2 regions of the Polycladomyces zharkentensis genome follow, and region 2 is predicted to be linked to the other one. Evidence: riboswitches for the same ligand, from Rfam matches in the RefSeq annotation. Region 2 holds a riboswitch; the other holds the start of a gene.
The links. Region 2 has a riboswitch for S-adenosylmethionine ahead of JQC72_RS04840 (homoserine dehydrogenase). Riboswitches for the same ligand answer to the same signal wherever they lie in the genome.
Positions count from the first base shown of each region.

Region 1: it holds a riboswitch for S-adenosylmethionine, as region 2 does, so the genes downstream of both, JQC72_RS03515 (homocysteine synthase) here and JQC72_RS04840 (homoserine dehydrogenase) in region 2, are expected to answer to the same signal.

Region 1 is NZ_JAFHAP010000004.1:339,272-346,972, reverse strand. It holds gene JQC72_RS03520 (ornithine--oxo-acid transaminase) at 1-408, opposite strand, end outside; SAM riboswitch class I at 622-739, shown strand; gene JQC72_RS03515 (homocysteine synthase) at 954-2,255, shown strand; gene JQC72_RS03510 (aminotransferase class I/II-fold pyridoxal phosphate-dependent enzyme) at 2,554-3,750, shown strand; gene JQC72_RS03505 (aminotransferase class I/II-fold pyridoxal phosphate-dependent enzyme) at 3,716-4,879, shown strand; gene dcd (dCTP deaminase) at 5,345-5,902, shown strand; gene JQC72_RS03495 (GNAT family N-acetyltransferase) at 6,012-6,680, shown strand; gene kimA (potassium transporter KimA) at 6,864-7,701, opposite strand, start outside.
Region 2 is NZ_JAFHAP010000005.1:67,798-75,498, reverse strand. It holds gene JQC72_RS04855 (Nramp family divalent metal transporter) at 1-367, shown strand, start outside; gene JQC72_RS04850 (DNA-binding protein) at 736-2,301, shown strand; gene rlmD (23S rRNA (uracil(1939)-C(5))-methyltransferase RlmD) at 2,452-3,840, opposite strand; gene JQC72_RS04840 (homoserine dehydrogenase) at 4,550-5,863, opposite strand; SAM riboswitch class I at 5,944-6,073, opposite strand; gene JQC72_RS04835 (fumarylacetoacetate hydrolase family protein) at 6,233-7,252, opposite strand; gene JQC72_RS04830 (MGDG synthase family glycosyltransferase) at 7,319-7,701, opposite strand, start outside.

The DNA.
Region 1 (7,701 bases), on a different contig from region 2:
GACGATGATTTCCGCTTGGTTTTCCGGCACTTTCTTCACGTCATACGCCCAGCGCCGGGCCGCTTTGAGGGCGGTTTCCACCGCCTCGGCACCGGTATTCATCGGCAAGATCATCTCTTTGCCCGTCAGTTGAGCCACTTTTTCGTAAAAAAGTCCCAGCTGATCGTTATGGAAAGCACGGGAGGTCAAAGTGACTTTATCCGCTTGTTCTTTCAACGCCGCGATCAGGCGGGGATGGCGGTGTCCATGGTTCAATGCCGAATAGGCGCTCAGCATGTCCATGTACTTGTTGCCGTCGGCATCCTCCACCCAGACGCCTTCCGCCTTGGATATCACGATCGGCAGGGGATGATAGTTCCTGGCGCCGTATTTGTCCGTCAGTTCGATCAACGCTTGGTTTCGTGACATGATGGCCTCCTTGGATGAATAAATTTGATGTGTGGGCGCATATCAACACGCCCTGACCCGAAAATGAGCAATCTATCACCATTTTAGATGGAATTCGGAACGGAATCAATGACGGAACATTTTCTTTAAAAAGCGGTTGACGGCGACATGAGAGACCGGTATAATGAAAAACAAGTTTTCTGATTGTCGATACAATTGAATCGGATTTGGAATCTCTTATCGAGAGTGGTGGAGGGACTGGCCCGATGAAACCCGGCAACCCCGGTCTGTACGAACCGGAAGGTGCCAATTCCTGCGGAAACCGCCGCCAACGGTTTCCGAGAGATAAGAGAGGAGAGCTGGCGTATCCAAAGCCTCTTCTCTTATCGGAGAAGAGGCTTTTTCATTCCACTGTTGCAGGCTTCCGTCACCAATCGGAAAGGCGGCTTTTGGCAGGCGTGCCCTTCTGAGTGTGTGTTGCAAGAGCGAGAGAGAGGCTCACACGACCCACAGGGTATGCGGAGAGATACCCCAAAGCGTTCAATCCCTGCGAAAGGATGATGGTGATGAGCGATACGCAACAATACGGTTTGGAAACGTTGGCGGTCCACGGTGGCCAAGAACCTGACCCGACGACCAATGCCCGAGCGGTACCGATTTACCAAACCACTTCCTATGTATTCAATGATACGGAACATGCGGCCAATTTGTTTGCATTGAAAGAATTCGGCAATATCTACACCCGCATCATGAACCCGACACAAGATGTTTTTGAAAAGCGGGTGGCCGCGCTGGAAGGAGGCGTCGGTGCGCTGGCGACGAGTTCCGGTCAGGCGGCAATCACCTACTCCATCCTGAACATCGCCAAAGCCGGAGACGAAATCGTCTCATCCAGCAGCCTGTACGGCGGCACGTACAACCTGTTCCACCATACCTTTCCCAAGCTGGGAATTACCGTGCGGTTCGTCGACCCTTCCGATCCGGAAAATTTCAAAAAGGCGATCAATGAAAAGACGCGGGCCGTTTATGCGGAGATTATCGGCAACCCCAAAATGGACGTGCTGGATGTGGAGGCCGTGGCCAAAGTGGCGCATGATGCCGGCTTGCCGCTGATCGTGGACAATACGCTGGCCACTCCGTACCTGTGCCGGCCGATTGAGTTCGGGGCGGACATCGTGGTCCACTCGGCCACCAAATTCATCGGCGGTCACGGCACCAGTATCGGTGGGGTGATTGTGGATTCGGGCAAATTCGATTGGACCAACGGCAAATTCCCGGAATTGACCGAACCGGACCCCAGCTATCACGGGGTTTCCTACACGGAAGCGGTCGGACCGCTGGCATACATCATCAAGGCTCGGGTTCAATTGCTGCGGGACATCGGGGCATCCATTTCTCCGTTCAATGCGTTTTTGTTCTTGCAAGGGTTGGAAACGTTGCATCTGAGAATGGAACGGCACAGCGAGAACGCGCTTCGGGTTGCCCGGTTCCTCCAGGAACACGAACTGGTGGAGTGGGTGAGTCATCCGGGATTGGAAGGCCATCCGTCGTACGAAAAAGCGAAAAAATATCTGCCCAAAGGGCAAGGCGCCATTTTCACGTTCGGTATCAAAGGTGGTTTGGAAGCGGGCAAAAAACTCATCGAAAACTTACGCCTCTTCTCTCACCTGGCCAACGTGGGTGACGCCAAATCCCTCGTGATTCATCCGGCCAGCACCACTCATCAGCAGTTGACGGAAGAAGAACAGTTGGCCGCAGGCGTAACACCGGAACTGGTACGCTTGTCCGTGGGAATTGAGTCGGTGGACGATTTGATCGCTGATCTGGATCAGGCGTTGAAGAAAAGTCAACAAGTCGTCACCGCTTGATGTCAGGACCATTTAAATGAATTGGAGGATGAAAACCGGTCTCTCAAGGAAATCCCGTCATCGATCGCTCCTGGAGGAGGATTTGGCATGACAACCGATGAGCCGGCTCATTGGATGTCGCCATCGCGGATTGCAGAGGGAGAAGAGAGACGGTGATTCGGGCGAAGCGATGATGACGGGATGAATCAGGGGACGTGTTTTCCGGACGGGACAAGCGGGAAAGCACGTCTCCGTCTGTGTAAACGATATGACCGAAATAGACTTTCCGTACGGTTATGGGAATAGGGGGAACAATGGCATGCGGATTGAGACACAACTGGCCCAGCTGGGTTCAAACAAAGAGACCAACACCGGGGCGATCAGTTATCCGGTGTATTATTCGACAACCTATCGACATGCGGGATTGGGCCAAAGCACGGGATATGATTACACCCGGACCGCCAACCCGACCAGGGCGGTGTTGGAAGAAGCGATCGCCCGTCTGGAGGGTGGGACGGCCGGATTCGCATGCAGCTCGGGGATGGCCGCCGTGCAAACGGTCATGGGATTGTTTGCGCGGGGGGATCATTTGATCGTTTCGCTCGATTTGTATGGAGGAACGTACCGGCTGTTTGAATCGTTGATGACACGGTATGGTCTTTCTTTCAGCTATGTCGATTTCCGCCGTCTGGACGAAGTAAAGGCAACCATCCGTCCGGAAACGCGCGCCTTTTTCGTCGAGACGCCCACCAATCCCCTGTTGCAGGTAACCGATTTGCGTGCTGTCTGTGAAATCGCGCGATGTCACGGTTTGATCACGATTGTCGACAACACGTTTATGACGCCGTATTTCCAGCGTCCGATCGAGTGCGGGGCGGATATCGTCATTCACAGTGCGACCAAATATTTGGGCGGACACAATGATGTATTGGCTGGCTTGATTGTGACCAAGGGAGACGAGTTGAGCGAACGGATGGCGGGGCTGCACAACGCGATCGGCGCCGTGCTGGGACCGCAGGATTCATGGTTGTTGCTTCGCGGGATGAAGACGTTGGCGCTGAGGATGGAGAAGCATCAGGAAAACGCTTATCAATTGGCCCATTTCCTCCGTCAGCACCCGCTGGTGGATGAAGTGTTCTATCCCGCGTTGCAGTCGGAGACGTGGGAAGTACAGACCAAACAAGCCGACGGGGGCGGCGGCATGTTGTCGTTCCGCGTGAAATCGCCCGCATTGGTGGGGCCGCTCTTGTCTTCGTTGCGGTTGATCGCGTTTGCGGAGAGCCTGGGCGGAGTGGAAACGCTCATCACGTATCCGCACACGCAAACACATGCCGACATCCCGGAAGAAACGCGACGCAAAGTCGGGGTGTGCGATCGTCTGCTTCGGCTGTCGGTCGGGATCGAGTATGTGGATGACCTGATCGCTGATCTGGCGCAGGCGCTCGATCAGGCGGAACGGGTATGGAAGGAGGAAAAACGGGATGAAGTTCGCGACCCGATTGCTCCACAATGGTAACGAGATTTGCCCCCGGACGGGGGCGGCCAGTATACCCATGTATCTCGCATCCACCTATCACCAGTTTGATTTGGATCAACCGGGACGGTACGATTACGCGCGGTCGGGCAATCCCACGCGGGAAGCGTTGGAGAAGACCATCGCCGAGCTGGAGAGCGGCTCCCGCGGATTCGCCTTTTCGTCAGGAATGGCGGCCGTCTCCACCGTATTGCTGCTGTTTTCCAGCGGGGACCATCTCGTGGCTTCCCAGGACTTGTACGGTGGCACTTATCGGGTGATGGCCGAAGTGTTGCCCCGATTGGGCATTACGGTTGACTTTGTCGACACGACCGATCTGAACCGGGTGGAGGCGGCGATCCGTCCCAACACCAAGGGAATTTACATCGAAACGCCTTCCAACCCCACCCTCAAGGTGACGGATATTGCCGGTACGGCGGAGATTGCCCGCCGTCACGGTGCGCTGCTGATGGTGGACAATACGTTTTTGAGTCCGGTCTATCAAAATCCTTTGTTGTTGGGGGCAGACATCGTCATTCACAGTGCGACCAAATTCATTGGTGGGCACAGTGACGTCGTGGCCGGTTTGGTGGCCGTAAAAGATCCGGACTTGGCCGAACGGATCGGCTTCCTGCAAAACGCGATCGGTGCGGTGTTGGGTGTGCAGGATGCCTGGTTGGTTCTCAGGGGAATCAAAACGCTCAAAACCCGGATGGACACTGCCACCCGTTCCGCGGAAACGATCGCCCGTGCGTTGGCGAATCACCCCGAAGTACAACGGGTGTATTACACGGGGCTTCCCTCACACCCCGGCCATCGTTTGCAATGTCAACAATCCAGCGGACACGGTGCGGTGCTGTCGTTTGACGTCGGATCAGGAGAACGGGCGCGGGAGGTGCTGAGTCGCGTACGTCTCCCCATCGTGGCGGTCAGCCTGGGTGCGGTGGAAAGCATCCTCTCCTATCCGGCCAAGATGTCCCATGCTGCCATGCCGCAACATGTACGGGAGCAACATGGGATCACCGACGGATTGCTCCGGCTGTCCGTCGGATTGGAGGATGTGGATGACCTGTTGAACGATTTGGATCAGGCATTGTCGATCCGAACGGTCTCAGTCGCTTCCAACCGGTGATGAACCGGTTGAGGTTGTTGACAAAAACGCAGTGAAAGCGCACAGCCGTCTTCGGCGAACGATAACCGTTCATACCGGCAAGGATCGTTGCCGGCAAAGTCCGCGGACTCCTGTTTTCCGTCTCTGTTCCGCACGACGGGAAATTCGAACTCGCTGCCATGAGTGCGCTGCGATTCAGGAGCGGGAGAGAGAACGGCACCCGGAACCGTGAATGGATCAAATGGGTCGGCAGTCTCACCGGTCAAGGGAATACTTGACCGGATTTTTGTGTTTGAGGATGATTGTCCCGGATGATCCTTTTTTCTACATCAAATATGGTAGAATAGAGACACCCTGATACAACGGCTATTGTTTTTTGCCGTTTTCCTGCCCCGGTCTCTTTGCAATCGTGATTGTCTGTCGTATCATATCGGTTGGAATGCAGTCGGGAATCTATGAAATGGGAGAAAAGGAGTCGTATGGGAAATGACGATCAAATCGGACAAGTGGATTCGAAAAATGGCTTTGGAACACGGCATGATCGAGCCGTTCATTGACCGGAACGTCGGTAAGGGAGAAGCCGTCAGTTTCGGCCTGAGCAGTTACGGGTACGATCTGCGTGTGGCCGATGAATTCAAGATTTTCCATAACGCGCTGAACACCATCATCGATCCGAAACAGATCGATTCCAACTCTTTCATCGACTTTAAGGGAGATGTTTGCATCATCCCGCCCAACTCGTTTGCATTGGCTCGGTCGGTAGAGTATTTTCGCATCCCGGAAAACGTGCTGGCCGTTTGTGTGGGCAAATCAACATACGCCCGGTGCGGAATCATCACCAATGTGACCCCGTTCGAGCCGGGATGGGAGGGACACGTTACGCTGGAAATTTCCAATACGACGCCGCTTCCCGCCAAAATCTACGCCAACGAGGGACTTTGCCAAGTGCTGTTCTTCGAAAGCGATGAGGCGTGTGAGGTGTCGTACCGGGCCAAACAGGGAAAATACCAACATCAACGGGGAATCACCTTGCCCAGGGTTTGATGGGAGCCGCACTCCTTTCTTTTGAAAGGAGTGTTTCTTTTTTGGGAGGAAGGACGATTGCCGGCGGGGAATAAAAGTGACGGTGACAACTTGAAAAGGGGACCCGAACATGAATTACGGCGGTCGGACAATGAACCGGGGAATGGCTCATCTCCCTCTTCCTGTCATTCCCATAGGGGCCATACCGGCAAAGCTGTCACCAAGGGTAGGGGATATTGAGGACTGGCGTTGGAGATACCGGCATTTTTTCTTCAGGGGGAAGATCATGAACATCTTGGAGACAGAAAGACTCAGATTACGCAAGATGACGATGGATGATGCCGAAAACTTACTGAAAATTTTTTCAGATCCAATAGCCATGTCTTTTTATCCTGGCACGAAGACTTTCGACGAAACGATGAAGTGGATCAAATGGACACAGTCCAACTACGATCAGTTTGGAATCGGGCTGTGGATTGTTGAGCGAAAAAATGATGGTGTATTTGTTGGCCAATGCGGTTTAGTCCCCCAGGAAGTAAACGGACAACCTGAAATCGAAATCGGGTATTTGTTCGCAAGGGATTATTGGGGACAAGGATTTGCTACTGAAGCGGCGAAAGGATGTCGCGACTGGGGCTTCAAACATTTAGATTCACCGAGATTGATCTCACTCATCGATCCTTCCAATGCACCTTCAGTACGAGTTGCTCAAAGACTGGGAATGAAGCTGTCCGGAAGCATAAAAAAATGGAATAAATCCATTGATGTATATGCCATATCCCGCGATCGAAAAGTTTGACCAACAGGTCCATTGCCATGAAAAGCGGCGGAAGCAAGAGGCTCAAAAAGAGTGGAGGCAAAAGTTCCTTCAGTCTGCCGGAGAAAACGTGCCGGAAGTGACGGTGGGAGACGGAGCCATCCATCCGGCGTAATAAGCAAAGCCCAACCTGCGTCGATGACAGGTCGGGCTTTCTTGATGGTTTCATTTGCGCAAATGGAACGGCACTGTGGAGACGATGACATCTTTTCTCAACAACAGCAGGAAACGCAGCCACAGCGCGGATTGGTTGTGCAAAAAGCGCTGCCACCACCTGCGGGGGATGAATTCAGGGATCAGGACGGTAATCAGGTTGTCGCCTACCCGTTCCTGGACCATGTCGATGAACCTCAGCACGGGGCCGTTGACGCTTCGGAAACGGGAACGGGTGACAACGAGGCGGACGCCGGGATTCCATTGCTCCCACTTTTTCTCCATCTTCTCCGCATCTTCCTCGGTGAAGGCCACGTGGATTGCCACCACGTCATCCCCGATCGTCTTGGCGTAGGCGATCGTGTTGCGAACGACGCGGCTGATACCCCCGACAGGGATGATAATCACATGATCTTTCTTTTCCGGTTTGTCGGTGGCGATGTCGATGCGCAACTCTTCCGCGACAGCCTCATAGTGTTTCCGAACTTGATAAAAGGCGAAGATGAACACCGGTATCACCAATACCACGATCCAAGCGCCTTCCGTAAATTTGGTGACGGCGAAAATCAGCAGGACGATGAACGAGACGACCGCACCCGCGGCGTTGATCGCCAATTTGCGCATCCAGCCCGGGTTGCGCTGCTTCCACCTGCGAACCACCATCCCGGTTTGGGACAAGGTGAACGATAAAAAGACACCGATCGCATACAAGGGGATTAACCGTTCCACTTCTCCTTCAAACGCCACGATCAACCCGATTGCGGCCAAGGCCAACACGATGATGCCGTTGGAGAAATTGAGCCGGTCTCCGCGGGAAGCAAACATCCGCGGCATAAATTTGTCCTTGGCC
Region 2 (7,701 bases):
GGCTTCGGGACAAAACTCCACACTGACCGGTACATTAGCCGGACAGATCGTCATGGAAGGATTTCTGAATATCCGTCTTGCCCCATGGTTGCGCCGGCTGATCACGCGTCTGATCGCCATTGTACCGGCCGTCATCGTCACCGCCATGTACGGGGAAAACGGAACGATGCAACTGTTGATCCTGAGTCAGGTGATCCTGTCCCTGCAACTTTCTTTCGCCGTATTTCCGCTTGTTCAGTTTACCAGTGACAAGACGAAGATGGGTGAGTTCGCCAACCCGACATGGTTGAAAGTCGTTGCGTGGACGATCGCATTCGTCATCGCGGGGTTGAACGCATATCTGTTGTATTCGACAATGGTGGCGTAATGCTTCAACGCAGTACCGGAAGTGCAGGCGCAGGCAAAGGAACGTCACTTCAAAGGAAATGGCCTGCGGAGAATTTCCTGCGCTTTTCGGTTCTCCGCAAGAAGGTGCAGTCTTCCTTCACCCGGGAAACGTGTCTGATAGGATGATCAAGCAGACCTGGAACGATCACGGAAAAACACTGATTTTTCTTTGGATGTAGACAAAATGTATTTTGGGAGGTTCCCCTGTCCTCCCGCGTTTCGGCCCCATCAATCGGCTGAAGCGCGGGATTTTTTTGCGGCTGAGCATCCACCGGATGGACAAGAAGTACGTGAAGAATTCCAAAAAATGTGATAAAATGGGATTATCCCCATCCCGGAGGTGCCTTCATGCTCAAAAGCAAAATGGCGAACATCGTTTCCACCGCGTTCCTGCTGGCCTTGTTCATTCCCTGGATGCTGATGGCCACCGGATGCAGCCACCAACCACAGGTGAAACCCAGGGATGAAGCCCCCGTGATCGTACCCGACAAGCCGAACGGGAAGAAAGTGTTGTTTGACAACACGCATGAACAAACAGCCGGATCGGCTGACTGGGTCATCGACGGGGGTTTTTCCGACTTCGCCCAGGCATTGGCGGATGAAGGCTATGAAGTGAAAGAACTGCGCAAAAAGGAGCCGATCACCTACGACGACTTGCGACCATACGACGTTTTCGTCATCGGAGAAGCCAATAACCCCTACAAACAATCGGAGCAGAATGCCATGTGGCAATATGTCCAAAACGGCGGCAGCATTTTGTTCATCTCCGATCATTACAATGCCGACCGAAACAAAAACCGTTGGGATCCCTCCGAAGCATTCAACGGTTACCGACGCGGCGCCTGGAACAGTCCGACAAAAGGGATGAATCCGGAAGAAGCCGCCTCTCCCCCGATGCAGAATGTCGTCAGTTCCGACTGGTTGGCCCGGCATTTCGGCGTCCGTTTCCGCTACAATGCGATCGGGGATGTAACGGCCAACCAGATCGTTCCGCCGGATCAAGCATTCGGGATCACCAACGGCGTGCAAACCTTTGCGATGCATGCCGGATCAACTGTCGCCATTCTCGATCCGCAAAAAGCGAAGGGGATCGTTTATTTGCCCCGCACCAACGCCAAATGGAGTCATGCCGTCGACCAAGGCGTCTACAATGGAGGCGGTATCCCCGAAGGTCCGATGGTGGCCATCGCCAAAGCGGGGAAAGGAAAAGCTGCTTTTATCGGCGACTCGTCTCCCGTGGAAGACGACACACCCAAATACCGCAACGAAGAGACAGGTGCACCCAAAAAGACGCATGACGGTTTCCACGAACAAGACGATGCCGTGTTGTTGGTCAATCTGGTGAATTGGTTGGCCAAAAAGGAATCCTACACCCTGCTTTCGGAAGTACCGGGTTTGAAACTGGATCAACCGACCCGTTTGTATGAATGGGAACAACCGGCCAAGAGCACTGAACCGGAGAAGGAGCCGTGGGCGCCGCCCGCCGACGGATACAAATGGTGGGACCCCTCCACCTTCAAACCGGGCTCCTACGGTGCATCTGATTCGGGGAAACCCTCTCCACCTTCCGGGGATATCCGCTACATAGCAGAACATCCCAACCCGATTCCCGCCGGGCAAACGGTGTCTATCCGTGTGACGGCTGACGGTTTGCAGCCTGGCAGCACCGTCGAAGGATACCGACTCGGCCTCTATTTGGAAGGCGGGAAACAAGTGGCCAAGTTCCGCAACGCTGACGGTTCCTGGCCGAGTGCTTACGGTTACAGCGCCCCGTTCCAACTGAAATCGGACAGCAAAGGACATGCCGAAATCACATTGACCGCACAAATCGACCCGGGTGCCAAAGGCACGGCATATATTCGGTTAAAACAGGATGGAGATATCCGGTGGACGGAGAAGCTGGAGATCCGTTGAAAAACCGATAAAAAGTAGACAAGCGGCCCGTATTGGAAAGTCACATCCATACGGGCCGCTTGTCTACCCTTACGAATACCTCCCGAAGTCACTCGGACGGGCGACTGCGATCACTTTTCACCATAACCAACTATGAATGTCCACTGCGGATCACCTTTCTTTGGTGGCAGACAAAGTACACACCGTTTCCACGTGGGCGGTCTGCGGGAACATATCGACCGGGACCAACCGCTCCAGTTCGTACCCCCCTTGCAGCAACTGTGCGCAATCCTTGGCCAGCGTGGACGGATTGCAGGAGACGTACACCAGCCGCGGCACGCGCACTTCCCGCAACATGTCGATTAACGGCTGACCCAGACCGGTCCGCGGCGGGTCGACCACGACCACATCGGGCCGCAGCCCCGCTTTCACCCAACGGGGCAACAAGTCTTCCGCCTGACCTATGTGATACTCGGCGTGGTCGATCCCGTTCCGTTTCGCGTTGCACCGGGCATCTTCGACCGCTGACGGAATCGTGTCCATCCCGATGATGCGTGCGGCACGATCCGCCAACCACAAACCGATGGTCCCTACCCCGCAATAGGCGTCGATGACGGTTTCTTTTCCCGTCAGCTCGGCGGCTTCCTTTACCAAGTCGTACAATTTCACGGTCTGAATCGGGTTGAGCTGGAAAAACGCCGTAGCCGACAGCGCGTACACATTTTCATTCAGTCGCTCATCCACCGTTTCCTTACCCCACAAAATGCGGTTTTTCTCTCCAAAGACAAGAGAGGTGCGTTTCGGGTTGATGTTGAGCACGATGCTCTTCACCTGCGGCAAGCGACGAACCAGACGCTCCACCAGCTCTCGCTCTTGCGGCAATTCGTCGGTACGGCACACCAGCACCAATTGGGCTTCTCCTGTCCGAAACCCGAAGCGGGCCACCAAATGGCGCAACACACCCGTATGTTTCTTTTCATCGTAAATGGGGATGCCAATCTCTTCCACCGTTTTACGCGCTGTTTCCAGAATGCGGTTGGTCTCTGGGTGTTGTACCCCGCACTCCCTCATGTCGACCAACCGGTGGGAACGGGCCGAATACATGCCCATCACCACCTTTTTCCCCCGTAACTGCACCGGCAGTTGGGCCTTGTTGCGATATTGCCACGGTTCGTCCATCCCCACCGTCTCTTCGATCGGCAATTCCCGCAAGGAAGTGTAACGGACAAACGCTTCTTCCACCAATTCCTTTTTCAACTTCAACTGCATCGGATAATCAATATGCTGCAGTTGGCACCCCCCGCAATCGGCATAAACGGGACATGGCGGTTGAATTCGGTGAGGAGAGCGTTTCCGAATCCGAAGCAGACGGGCTTTGGCAAACCGTCGTTCCACGCTTTCCACACGGGCCACTACCACTTCACCCGGAATGGCCCCGTCGACAAACACCACTTGTTTTTGATAAAATCCGACTCCCTCTCCGTTGATGCCCAAACGGCGAATGGGAAGCCGGATGGTTTCCCCCTTTTTCAGGCGAATCATCGTTTCGTTCTTTGTCATGCTTCATACCTTCCTACCCGACTAGAGTGTATCTGGTGTTATCCACAGTGCTTTCCCGGCTCGCTCCACCTGCGCCCTGCAGGGATGCAGATGATGACCGCTCCGACCCGGTCAGCGCAGGACGCGGGCAAAGTACGCTTCGCTTTGAGGAAATTGCCCGCGATTTCAATCCTGCGCTTCCCGAGTCTTCGCTCAGTCAGGGCTTGGTCAGTCGCTCGTCCGGGAAAACATTGCTCCCTTACGGAATGACCAGACACGCCCTAAATAAGAGTTCGGATCATGCGCTCCCATTGCTTTCCCGGTTCGAAAATATTTCTTCCCACGGTTTCACAATCCCCCCCTCATTGTACCCGAATTTCCCGGACACCAAAAACCGCCTTCCCGCAAAAGGCAGGAAGGCGGTCATCATGTCAAATTTCACGGGTCTGTACCAGGGTGTGTCTGATGAATACCGTCCACATTGTTTGCCCGGATCACTTCATCTGCAGGAAAGCAGACAGGACCGCTACGACCCAGGCATCGCGACGCGGACAGCGTACGCTTGGGGAAACTGTCCGCGATCTGGCGTTTCCCGGGTCTTCTGCTCAGTCAGGGCCTGGGGCTTCGCTCATCGGGAACAACATCCCTTACGGTACGAACGGAACGCTTCAGACGAAAATATCAGGCCCGCTCCCGAAATCGCAGCCTGATGCGAGCGTCGCCGCCCACATCAGCTGACGGAACCCACACCCACCATTTCTGTTTCTTCTTGCGAGACGGAAGCCGCCAACACCGGGCGGGTGATGATCCGTTTGACGGACACTTCCCATTCCGCAGGCAGGACTGAAACCAGCCGCGGCTCCCAGTTGCGAACGAGGAAAGCGGCATGGCTCCGGCCATGATCCGGATAGATGAGCGCATCCAACACTTGGATGCCCGTATCGAGGAGATCCGCCTTCCACTTGTCCGCCGTGTCGGCAGGCAATACATCCTCCGTTTCGATCAGGAGGAACTGGAGACCACTTTCTTCACCTGCCGGCAAAATCATCGGGCGACGAAGAGAGGCGGCTCGCAAAACAGGCAGGCGGTACACATTGCACAAATCTTCCACCACCGCACTGCCTGTGGGTTGTTCGCCCGCACCTTGACCCACCAGCGTCACATCTTGCACGACATCACCTTCCACATGGATGGCGTTGTATACGCCGCGAACGCCGGAAAGCGGATGGGATAGCGGCACCAAGGTGGGCGCGACTTGCAATGCAACCGGTCCTTCTTCACCGTATTGTTCCGCTTGGGCGAGCAATTTGATGGAATATCCCAAACGACGGGCGATCTCCAATTCGGCAACCGTGATGTCCGTGATCCCTTTTCTCGGGATGTCTTCCACCTTCACATCCACCCCGAAAGCCAACCGGCAGAGAATCGCCAGTTTGTGAGCCGAATCAAAACCTTCGACGTCTGCGGTCGGATCGGCTTCAGCGTATCCTTTTTCCTGCGCCTCTGCAAGAACGGAATCAAACGAACGCCCATGTTCGGCCATTTGCGTCAGAATATAATTGCAGGTACCGTTAACAATCCCGGAAACCTTGTGAATGCGGTTGGCTTTGAGCAGATGCTGCAAGGTGCCCAAAACGGGGATTCCGCCGCCCACACTGGCTTCATACAACAATTGAACGCCCTTTTCACGCGCCAGCTGCTCCAGCTCCACCCCGTGTTTGGCGATCAGCTCTTTATTGGCTGTCACAACGTGACATCCCGCTTCTATTGCTTTCACCACATAGGTGCGCGTGGGTTCGATTCCGCCCATCGCTTCAATCACTACCTGCACCCCCGCGTCCAATACATCCTCAAAGCGGGTGGTCAGGAGATGTCCCACGCCTTCCACCTTTCGTTTCTTGGTCAGATCCCGCACCAGAATGCGGCGCACTTCAAACAGCGTGCCCGTTTTGCGTGCAATCACGTCTTGATTGGACTGGAGCATTTTATATGTTCCCGTTCCCACCGTTCCCAGTCCCAATAACGCAACATTGACACGCTTCATCGCCCTGCTCCCCCCTTTAAAATTTCAAAACCCTCTTCTTAAAGATAAGAAGAGGGGGACATGTATCCACGCCACCCTGCTCCTTATCTCTCAGCACCCGAAGGCACTGCAGGAATTGGCACCTTATGCCCGTACCCTGCCTACAACGCAGGGGACGAACATGGTTGCCGGGCTTCATCGGGCCAGTCCCTCCGCCTCTCTCGATAACGAGTCAGTGGTTGATCCCTATTTAATTAGTCCCTATTATCCAACAAAAAAAATACGTTTGTCAAACCCTTTTTTTTGAACAATATCAGACAGGCATCGTCATTTCGGCGAAATTTGTCCGTACCGAGTAGAAAAATGTCCGGTTCCACGGGAAACCGGACATCAATCACGCCGCTCCACGATGCGGTTGCGAAGCACGCCCAAACGCTCTACTTCCAGTTCTACCATGTCACCCGGCTCCAACCAGGGATGCACTTCCGTACCCAGCTCCAAAATACACCCGGTTCCAACCGTGCCGGACCCGATTACGTCTCCAGGATACAAAAAAACATCCTGAGAAGCCCGCTCAATCATCTCGGCAAAGGAAAAGTGCAGATCCCGGAGATTGCCGCGGGACAACTCGACCCCGTTGACACGGGCAGTCATCGCCAAATCCCAATGGTCACCGTTTCTTCGGTCTTCCAGCTCATCCGGGGTAACCAACCACGGTCCCAACGAAGTGGCAAAATCTTTCCCTTTGGCCGGTCCCAAACCGACTTTCATTTCCTCAAGCTGAATATCCCGTGCGCTCCAATCGTTGAGGATACACAGTCCCGCGATATACTCCCTCGCCGATTCCCGGGAGATGTTGTGTCCCTTTTTCCCGATGATGCACGCCACTTCCAACTCATAATCCAAACATTGTGTGCCGCTCGGTCGGGGTACAGGTTGCTCGTGTCCCAATATGGTCTGATGATTGGAAAAATAAAAAACAGGAAAATGATACCACTCCGGGATCATACTGAGGCCGCGTCGCGCCCGCGCCGCTTTGACATGTTGTTCAAACGCGTAGAAATCGCGAAAGCTGGGCGGTCTGGGCACCGGCGGAAGCAAGCGGACTTCCGCAAGTGACAATGCCACCGGTTCTCCTTCCACTTTCGCTTGATCAGGATGTGTACCCCGACAGGCATCGATTACCTGTCGCAACAATGTAAACCCCTGGTCTCCCATTTCCAGGAACGCGACCATATCCGTCGGAAGCGCACAAGAAAACGGAATCCCCTTTTCCAACATAGCCCATTCCTGGGCAAAACCGATATCCCAAACGTATCCATCCTGCACCCAACCGATCCGGGCATCCCCATACATTTCCGACCGAATGTTCAACACGTCTTCTTTGATCACATAGGTCACCAGACGCATCCAACCACTCCTCTCCTCCCAGCATATGCATCAGAAGCGGCTACTTGCAAGCCTTTTGCGGGAAGATCATCGCAACGCCCTGTGGCGTGCCGGTTGCAAAACTTCATCAGCGATCCGATCGGCCGCATTTCCGGATGCCAGTTCCGACATGACGCGGGCAACGTGTTTCCTGCGGGCCGGAGACTCCAACCAGCGCTTCATCTGTTGAGGCAAATGGCCGAACTGGACCGTTTCCGCCACCCGATGACGCAGCAAATATCGACGATTGGCCTCTTCCTGGCCCGGCAATGCCTCCAACAGTAACAGGGGCAAACGTTTGACCATCGCTTCCGTAATGGTCAGTCCGCCCGGCTTGGTGATCAACAGGTCTGCAGCATCCATGAACAAGGGGACATCGGGTCGGAATCCCTCAACGCGAATATGGGGTGGCAGAGAATGACGGGTCAGCT